Pleomorphomonas sp. T1.2MG-36: one gene and its partner. The protein of the gene in region 1 binds, or shares a complex with, the protein of each later gene. Links are inferred from orthologs where the notes say so. Each region holds a gene or a part of one and is shown in the gene's direction. Other genes may lie near its edges.

The links. Proteins that work in one complex are often made in the same cells at the same time.
Region 2: the proteins of eno (region 1) and QQZ18_RS07230 are in contact, whole or in part, in a solved structure (PDB 2FYM), measured with the Escherichia coli proteins. The link is inferred for Pleomorphomonas sp. T1.2MG-36 from one-to-one orthologs.

Annotation. Positions count from the first base shown.
Region 1 is NZ_CATNLY010000012.1:260,526-265,747, reverse strand. Bases 1,145-4,028 are described here. They hold eno (phosphopyruvate hydratase), read left to right. Parts: upstream 1,145-1,889; coding sequence 1,890-3,167; downstream 3,168-4,028. Other genes in these bases: QQZ18_RS08070 (methyl-accepting chemotaxis protein), read right to left, coding at 3,254-4,028; QQZ18_RS08080 (NAD(P)/FAD-dependent oxidoreductase), read right to left, coding at 1,145-1,414. Also shown: QQZ18_RS08085 (GNAT family N-acetyltransferase), read left to right, coding at 1-136; more of QQZ18_RS08080, read right to left, coding at 143-1,144; more of QQZ18_RS08070, read right to left, coding at 4,029-5,222. UniProt on the Escherichia coli protein: Catalyzes the reversible conversion of 2-phosphoglycerate (2-PG) into phosphoenolpyruvate (PEP). It is essential for the degradation of carbohydrates via glycolysis.
Region 2 is NZ_CATNLY010000012.1:47,554-51,864, forward strand. The notes cover bases 1,169-4,311. They hold QQZ18_RS07230 (Rne/Rng family ribonuclease), read left to right. Parts: upstream 1,169-1,471; coding sequence 1,472-4,111; downstream 4,112-4,311. Also shown: QQZ18_RS07225 (N-acetylmuramoyl-L-alanine amidase), read right to left, coding at 1-638. UniProt on the Escherichia coli protein: Endoribonuclease that plays a central role in RNA processing and decay. Required for the maturation of 5S and 16S rRNAs and the majority of tRNAs. Also involved in the degradation of most mRNAs.

The DNA of each region.
Region 1 (5,222 bases):
GCATGGCGCCACGATCGGGCTGATGGCTGCCGAGGGCAAGGAAGGCTTCTACGAGAAGTTCGGCTTCACCCGCCGCCCGACCGACCGGCTCGGCGCCGGCATGACCCGCTTCGTGCTGGCCGAAAAGCCCGTGTGAACTTCTCTACCGGCCGTTCTCGTCCTTCAGCGTCTCCTTCTGGGTGATGAGGCGTGCGGAGTGCTGGCCGGACATGAAGATCCACAGCCAGCTCCAGGCCACGGCGAAGCGGCTGCGGGTGCCGATCAGGAAATAGATGTGGGCGATGCCCCACACCCACCAGGCAATGGCGCCTTTCAGCTTGATCCGGCCGAAATCGACGACGGCGGCGCTGCGCCCGATGGTCGCCAGGTTGCCCTGGTGCCGGTAGGCGAACGGCCCCGGCTCCGGCTTGCCGGCGAGTCGGCTTCGGATGACCCGCGCCACGTGGGCGCCTTGCTGCTTGGCGGCCGGCGCCACGCCCGGCACCGGCTTTCCATCGGCCGTCGTCACCGACGCCGTATCGCCGATCACGAAGATATCGGCCGCGCCGGGAACGGTGAGATCGCGTTCGACGATGGCCCGTCCGGCCCGGTCGGCCGGTGCGCCGAGCCACTCGGCGGCGCGCGAGGCCTGAACGCCGGCCGCCCACAGCACCGTCCTCGCCGGCACGAACTCCTCGCCGACGCGGACGCCTTCGGCGGAAATGTCCGTCACCGGCACTCCGGTCCGCACCGTCACCCCGAGCTTCTCCAGCGCCTTGGCGCCGTACTGCGACAGATCGGGGGTGAATGCCGCCAGGATGCGCGGCCCCGCCTCGATCAACAGGATGCGGGCGCTGCGCGTGTCGATCGAGCGGAACTCGTCGACCAGCGTGCGATGGGCCAGTTCGGCGATGATGCCGGCAAGTTCGACGCCGGTCGGGCCGCCGCCGATGATGGCGAAGGTGAGCAAGGCCTGCCGCGTCTCGGGATCGGTTTCCAGTTCCGCCCGTTCGAAGGCCAGCAGCACGCGCCGCCGGATGGTGGTGGCATCCTCAAGCGTCTTGAGGCCCGGCGCGAAGGCCTCCCACTCGTCGTGGCCGAAATAGGCGTGGCGGGCGCCGGTGGCCAGCACCAGCGTGTCGTAGGGCACGATGGTGCCGTCCCTCAGCCGCACGGTCTTCTCCTGTCTGTCTACGCCGGTGACATGACCGAGAATCGTCTTCACGTCCGGCCGGTCGCGGAACAGACGCCGGACGGGCCAGGCGATTTCCGACGTGGCCAGCAGCGTGGTCGCCACCTGATAGAGCAGGGGCTGGAACAGGTGGTGATTGCGCCGGTCGATCAGCGTGATGTCGACCGGAGCGCCCTTGAGGTCGAGCACCAGTTGCAGACCGGCGAACCCGCTTCCAACGACGACGACGCGATGACTGGCCATGATGCTCTCCGACTTTTCGTGACGACGATCCCGGCGAAGGCCGTGAAGTGGCAAGCATGGTCGAGGACCTCGCGGGGTCAAGAAAGTTCGCCTTCAACCCATTGTAAGTTCGGCTGAAAACCGGCGATACACCGCCGAAGGAAGGGGAGAATGGCCCCCGCGGCGGGATGGCCGCGACCAAAGTTGTAACTCCGGTGCGGGCCATGGGTTCAATGGCGAGGCGGAAACGAGGGCAACTTCGAGCACCGCCCATCCCGGGCTGCGGCCATGCCCTCTTCCAATCCCCGTCCGAAAAGGGTCTTCTGGACGCGGCCGGACAAGTCGATTCGAACTGTCGTCAAACGGTTCACCTAAACCAATTACAATCTTGACATCCGTGCCAGTTCGCATCTTTGCAGCGTCACACTGACGGTCTATAGAACGCTCGGGTTCTCTGAGGAATTCGACCCCAATCCAACTGGGAGTGCATCGCACAATGACAGCCATCATCGATATCGTCGGTCGCCAGATTTTCGACAGCCGCGGCAACCCCACCGTCGAAGTCGACGTCGTTCTGGAAGACGGCTCCTTCGGCCGCGCCGCCGTTCCGTCGGGCGCCTCCACCGGTGCCCATGAGGCGGTCGAGCTGCGCGATGGCGGCTCCCGTTATCTCGGCAAGGGCGTGACCAAGGCCGTCGCCGCCGTCAACGACGAGATCTACAAGGCGATCGCCGGCATGGATGCCGAGGATCTCCTGGCCGTCGACAAGGCCATGATCGAGCTGGACGGCACCCCGAACAAGGCCCGCCTCGGCGCCAACGCCATCCTCGGCGTGTCGCTCGCCGTCGCCAAGGCCGCCGCCGAGGCCGCCGGCCTGCCGCTCTACCGCTACGTCGGTGGCCCGAACGCCCACATCCTGCCGGTGCCGATGATGAACATCGTCAACGGCGGCGTCCATGCCGACAACCCGATCGACTTCCAGGAGTTCATGATCCTGCCGGTCGGCGCCGACTCCATCGCCGATGCCGTTCGTATCGGCACCGAGGTGTTCCACACCCTGAAGTCGGGCCTCAAGAAGGCCGGCCACAACACCAACGTCGGTGACGAGGGCGGCTTCGCTCCGAACCTCGGCTCAGCCGTCGAAGCGCTCGACTTCATCGTTGCCTCGATCGAGAAGGCCGGCTTCAAGCCCGGCAAGGACGTCTACCTCGGCCTCGACTGCGCCTCGACCGAGTTCTTCAAGGACGGCAAGTACCACTACGAAGGCGAAGGCAAGGTCCGCTCGATCGACGAACAGGTCGAATACCTCGCCAAGCTGGCCGCCGACTACCCGATCATCACGATCGAAGACGGCATGTCGGAAGACGACTGGGCCGGCTGGAAGAAGCTGACCGACAAGATCGGCGGCAAGTGCCAGCTGGTCGGCGACGACCTGTTCGTCACCAACACCCAGCGCCTCGTCCAGGGCATCAAGGCCGGTACGGCCAACTCGATCCTGGTCAAGGTCAACCAGATCGGTTCGCTGTCCGAGACGCTCGACGCCGTCGAGACCGCCCACAAGGCCGGTTACACCGCCGTCATGAGCCACCGCTCGGGCGAGACGGAAGACTACACGATCGCCGACCTCGCGGTTGCCACCAACTGCGGTCAGATCAAGACCGGCTCGCTGGCCCGTTCGGACAGAATCGCCAAGTACAACCAGCTCATCCGCATCGAGGAAGAGCTGGGCAGCCAGGCCAAGTACGCCGGCCGCAGCGTCGTCAAGGGCGCCTGAGCCTCTCTGGCTTCCCACGAGAATTGAGGAAAGGCCCGGTTCGTCCGGGCCTTTTCTTTTCCATCGATCCGGGTGGCATGAGCCGATCAGGCAGCCGTCGCGGAGAGAGGATCCGCCCGCTCCATGGCCTCCTTGATGATCTTCGGAACGTCGTCTCGCAGCGACTGCGAGGAGTGCTCGATCGTTCTGGTCACTTCGGTGACGTCGGAGGACAGCGTGTAGGTGCTTTCAACGGCGGTGTTGATGGCGCCAATCCGGCTGCCGACGTCGGCGACGGCCGTTTGCGCCTCGCGCAGCTTTTCCGTGAAGTCGGCGACGGTCGCTCTCTGCCCGTCAACGCGCTCAAGCATGTTGACGGTCGTGTCGCCCAGCGTTTCGACGGTGGCGCCGGCATCGCTGAGCGCTTCCGCGACACGGCGCGTCGTGTTCTGGATTTCGGTGATTTTCGACGTAACCTCGAAGGTCGATTTTTCCGTTTGCGACGCCAGGGCTTTGACCTCGCCGGCGACCACCGCGAAGCCTCGCCCCAGTTCGCCCGCGCGCGCCGACTCGATCGTGGCGTTGAGGGCAAGAAGATTGGTCTGCTTGGCGATGGTCGCGATCGTCCCGGCAATCTGATCGATGTCGGCGGCGGCGCGCGACAGATCGTCGACAGCCGAGCGGGCCGCCACCATCGAGGATAGCGCCGAGCGACCGGCGTCCGCGCTCCTGCGCACGTCGTCGGATATAGCGTTGATGGCGACGATCACCTGATCCGACAGATTGGCGGCGGTCGCGTTGAGACGGTGCGAGCGTTCCGCGGCCTCGGCGATCTGCTGGGAGGCGATCCGGACGTCGCCAATGACGTTCGTCATGCCGGCCGTCCGGGTTTCGAGGGACTCTGCTCCCTCAATGATACGGTCGAGGCCGGAGCCGGTCGACAGCTCCACTTCCCGCGCCATTTTTCGAAGAATTTCCCGTTTCTGCGTTGCTTCGCCGAGCCGTTCCTCGTTGCGCAGGCGCTCGGCCTCGGAGAGTTCCAGGGCCTGCTCCTCCAGCTTGCGCTGAAGGTTGGACTTGCTTGCTTCCGCACGCGCCCGGTTGCGGCGGATCAGCCACCAGATGATCGCTGCCACCAGCATTCCGGCAATGTCCGCGGCAAGGCCACCCCAGAACTGGTTGCGTATGTTTCGAACTTCGGAGCTGGCGTCGAACTCGGCATTGGGCAGGCCGACCCACAGCAGCCAGGGGTGTTCGCTGTCGGCAGTGGTCACCGGAACGACGAAGGAGGCGATGAGCGCCGGGTCGGGAATGCCCTTTTTGACAAACTCCAGAGACGCGTTGGCCTGGCCTGCTTCCTTCGGAAGGGCAACGTAGCCGTAGTCGGGATTGACCAGCGCGAAATGGGGGCTTGGCAGCATTTCGCCGATGACGTTGGACAGGATCACCGTCGATACGACGCCGCTGGCCTTCTTGTCGACGCCATAGATCGGCACGGAGAAGACCAGTCCCGACCGTCCCTTGTCGTCGCTTGCCGATGTCATCTGCGAGTTATCGCAGGTGATGACCTCGGGGCCGGACTGCAATGGGATCGCCAAATCGGAAATGTTCGCCAGATCGGAGTGTTGCGTTTTGAAAGACTCTATCTGCTTGGCAATCAACGCGTATTCCTGATCTTCCTCCTCGGGTACTCCAGTGACGCTGCTGGCCGCCGCAGTCTCGCTGGCCGCCTGCTTGCCGCTGTCGGTAATCAACTCGTCGAGCATCAGGGCCGGAACCTGGGTCTTCCCGGTGGCGGGGTCGACGTGGCTCGGATCGAACGGCCCCGGGATCAGATAGACTTCGGAAACGGCAACGCTGCTGGCGAGGTTGTTGTAGATCTGTTGGATCGATGCCCGGGCGTCGTCGCTGATCGTCGCGCTGGTCGGCGTCATGCGGCGAACGCTGGGCAGAAAGCTGATGGTCCGGATGTTGCGATAGATCTCGCCGATATGCTCGCCAATGCGCTCCTGGATCGGCTCGGCATCGGCCTTCATGGCGGCCCGATAGGTCACCTTCGCGTCGGCCAGATCGCTC
Region 2 (4,311 bases), 210 kb from region 1 along the record:
AAGGCCAGGACGATATCCTTCTCAAGCACGCCCGAGGCGGAAACGGTGCCGGCATCGACGCCGCCGTGGCCCGCATCGATGACGATCAGCGGCTTCTCACGCTTGCTGCGATCGGGAGGCGGCAACTGATCGGCCTTCTGGACCGGCTGGTTGGCCTCGTCGCGAGCAAGCTGGCTCTTCCTCTGCTCCTCCTCGAAGGCGGCGGAGGTCGTCTTGAGCAGGTCGAGAACCATGCGGGCCGGCTGATTTTCCACGGCCGGCAGCACGAAGGCCTTGTCGATCTTCACCGGACCGGTGACATCCAGCACGATGCGCGACCGACCGGCCGCGAACTGTCCGTAGCGCCAGTCGCTTACGAGACCTCGCCCCGTGCTGCCGGTGCCGGACGGCAGACGGAAGTCGATCTCGGGCAGGTCGATGACGACACGATAGGGCTCGTCCAGGGTGAAGGCGCTGAGATCGACTTCCCCCGAAAGATCGAGCACGAAACGGGTGCGGCTCTCGTCGCCGACGACGCGGCCGTCCGTCGCCACCGGCGGATCGCTGGCAAACGCACCCGCCGTCAGGCAGGCAAGCGCCATTGCCGCCAGCATGACGGTGCGGAGAAAGACTGCGAAGCGGTTTGCAACGGTCGTCAAATGATCGCTCCCACGATCCCATGGGCGGCCCAAACTGCCACAGACGGACGAGATGGCAACTCCCCTCTCCGCACGGACGCTTCTTCCGTGGATCGGAGGCAGTGATCCTCCAGTACCTAGACCAATTTGGTTAACCATTTTGTAAGTCCGGGCGCTCGGATCGGCAAACACTTCACATTGCGAGGAATTGATTGGCGGCCTATTTGATCGCCTTGCATATGGGACTTCACGCAAGTAATAAGAGATCGGAGCCCGAATCCTTGCTCTCGGTACTTGAGAGCGTCCAGCCGGTTCGCCTCCTGCTTGAAAAGCGGGAGGATCATGACCGGCAGTCGGAGGGCCGAGAGGTCTGTGCAGCCGCCGGTGTGGTTTTCCGGCCGATGCGTGGAACCCGGACCTTCGCTTGTTGTTTTTCGCCCGGCCACGTGCCGTGCAGCGGGAAGCATATGAGGACGCCCGTAGATCCACCGAAAAGATCGGCGCTTCGGTGCGCGGCCATTGAGGCCGCCCAACAAGGCATTCGTCGCCGTTCCCCCGTATTGGCTTTCGCCGAGCGGGCTTTTCAGGAACGACGGTGTTGAAAAGAAAGAACGTGCCGGACGTGAAAGTCGTGAGGCCAAAGCAGATCGTCGAAGAGGCAGGATGGCGCAAAGCATCGGCCTCTTCTCGATTTGCGGTTTCGGTCGGTCCGGCACCCTTCCCCATTCCCATCCCCCTTATCGACGGCCGGTGCGGCCCCTTCCAGCGCGCGACGATTCCAGGGAGGGCTCTTCGGAGTCTCCCAGCGGTGTCGCGGCGGTGCAGAGGGCGCACACGGCCGGGAGTCAGTCTTTATGGCCAACAAGATGCTGATCGATGCCACCCACCCGGAGGAGACCCGGGTGGTTGTGGTGCGTGGACACCGCGTTGAGGAATTCGATTTCGAGTCGGCGACTAGAAAGCAGCTCAGAGGCAATATCTATCTTGCCAAGGTGACGCGCGTCGAACCGTCCTTGCAGGCGGCCTTCGTCGAGTACGGCGGCAATCGCCACGGCTTTCTGGCCTTCTCCGAAATCCACCCCGACTACTACCAGATCCCGCAGGCCGACCGTCAGGCGCTGATCGAAGCCGAAGAGGCCGAAGAGCGCGAGGAGGCCGAGCGGCGCGCCCGGATGCACCGCGACCGGCAGGCCCGCGCACAGGCCGCGAAAGCGGCTTCGCGCCCCGCCGAGACGGTGAGCGAAGCGTTCGCCGAGGACGGCGAGCCGCAGCCGGCCGGTGAAATGAGCGCCCACGAGGCGACGCCCGTCATCGAAGTGATCGACGACGAAGTGCCGGTGCCCGATACCGGCGGCATCATCGACATTCACGACGACCAGTCGGTCGAGACCATCAATGACGATGGCGAAGACCATGGTGGCAGCGACGACGAGGAAGAGCACGTCGAGAGCGTCGGCGCCGAAGACGCGCTGGAAGAGGTGCCGGAGCGCCGCGTTCGCCGGGCGCGCCAGTACCGCATCCAGGAAGTGATCAAGCGGCGGCAGGTGCTGCTGGTTCAGGTCGTCAAGGAAGAGCGTGGCACCAAGGGCGCCGCGCTGACCACCTATCTTTCGCTGGCCGGCCGTTATTCGGTGCTGATGCCCAATTCGGGACGTGGCGGCGGCATCTCGCGCAAGATCACCAACGTGCAGGATCGCAAGCGCCTCAAGGAAATCGCCCACGAGCTGGACGTGCCGGAAGGCATGGGCGTCATTCTGCGCACGGCCGGCGCCGCCCGTACCAAGACCGAGATCAAGCGCGACTTCGAGTATCTCCTGCGTCTGTGGGAGAACGTTCGAGAGCTGACGCTTCGCTCGTCGGCGCCGAGCCTCGTCTACGAGGAAGGCTCGCTGGTCAAGCGCTCGATCCGCGACCTCTACAACAAGGACATAGACGAAGTCCTGGTTGCCGGCGAAGACTCCTATCGCGAGGCCAAGGACTTCATGCGCATGCTCATGCCGAGCCATGCCAAGAACGTCCAGCCCTACCGCGACCCGATCCCGGTGTTCGGCCGCTTCGGCGTAGAACCGCAGCTCGATGCGATGTTCTCGCCGCAGGTGACGCTGAAGTCGGGCGGCTATCTCGTCATCAACCAGACGGAAGCGCTCGTCGCCATCGACGTCAACTCCGGCCGATCGACGCGCGAGCACAACATCGAGGATACGGCGCTCGCCACCAACCTCGAAGCCGCCGAGGAGGTGGCCCGCCAGCTCCGTCTGCGTGACCTTGCCGGCCTCATCGTGATCGACTTCATCGACATGGAAGAGGCCAAGAACAACAAGGCGGTGGAGCGCAAGCTCAAGGACTGCCTGAAGAACGATCGCGCCCGCATCCAGGTGGGCCGCATCTCGCACTTCGGCCTCATGGAAATGAGCCGCCAGCGCATCCGCACCGGCGTTCTGGAAGGCTCCACCGAGCTCTGCCCGCACTGCCTCGGCGCCGGCATCGTCCGCTCCACCGAAAGTGTGGCGCTACACGTTCTGCGTTCGCTGGAAGACCTGCTGATCAAGGGGGTGACGCATCACCTGACCGTTCGTACCCGGTCGGCGGTAGCGCTCTACATCCTCAACCAGAAGCGCAAGCATCTGTCCGATCTCGAGGCTCGCTTCGGCCTCACGATCATCATCGCTGCCGACGAACACCTCGGATCGCAGCACTTCGCCGTCGAGCGTGGCGAGATCATCCTCAACCCGGCCCCGCCGCCGCCCGCGCCGACGCTGACGCCGGAAAGCGTCCAGCCCTACGACGAGGAGATCGACGAGGAGATCGAGGAAGAGGACGACGAGGAAGCGGAGACTGAGAAGGCTCAGTCGTCGCGCGAAGAGCGTGGCGACGGAGATGCCCGCCGCAAGCGGCGTCGGCGTCGGCGTCGGCGGACCGACGGCAGTGATGCCGTCAACGGCGAGGGCCAGGACGCGACCGGCGAGAGCGCCGAGCAGCCGTCGACCGAAGGTGACGACGACACCTCCGAGGAAGACGAGGGCGAAGTACGCGCCGAGGGCGAGAGTGAGGGCGAGCAGCGCCGCAGATCGCGTCGTCGCGGCCGTCGCGGCGGTCGCCGCCGGCATCAGCTCGAGGAAGACGTTGGAGCAGAGGCAACCGCTGCCACCCAGGACGGCGAGTCGGCTCCCGCTGAGGTGGCGATCAACGACATCGAAGCCGAGCCCGTTGTCGACGCCAGCGATGTGGAAGTGGAAGTGGTCGCCGCCCCGAGCGTGCTGAACGACGAACCCGTCGAGACGCTGGCAAGCGAGACCGAAGAGGCTCCGGAAGAAACGGCTGAGATCGCCGCGCCCATCCATGCGCCGATTGAGAGCGTCGCGGAACTGGTCGAGAAGTCGGTCGAGGCCAACGAGCCGGTGCGGCAACCCGAACCGGAAGCCGAGCCGGAACCGGAACCCGACCCCAATCAGCCGAAGAAGACTGGCTGGTGGCAGCGCCGCTCCTTCTTCTGAGGAACGAGCCCAAGCAAAGTTCGATCGAGGCCGCCCCAGTCCCCTGGGGCGGCCTTGTCGTTCGGGGACCAGCCACCTCAAGGGAGCTTCAACAAGCATCCGATGTCATTCGGAATTGCCGGAAGTGTCTCACGCCGACGACCGCCATGAGGCGAACGAGTCCCGACCCCAGTCGGCGCGGAAAATTGGCTTCGAGCCCA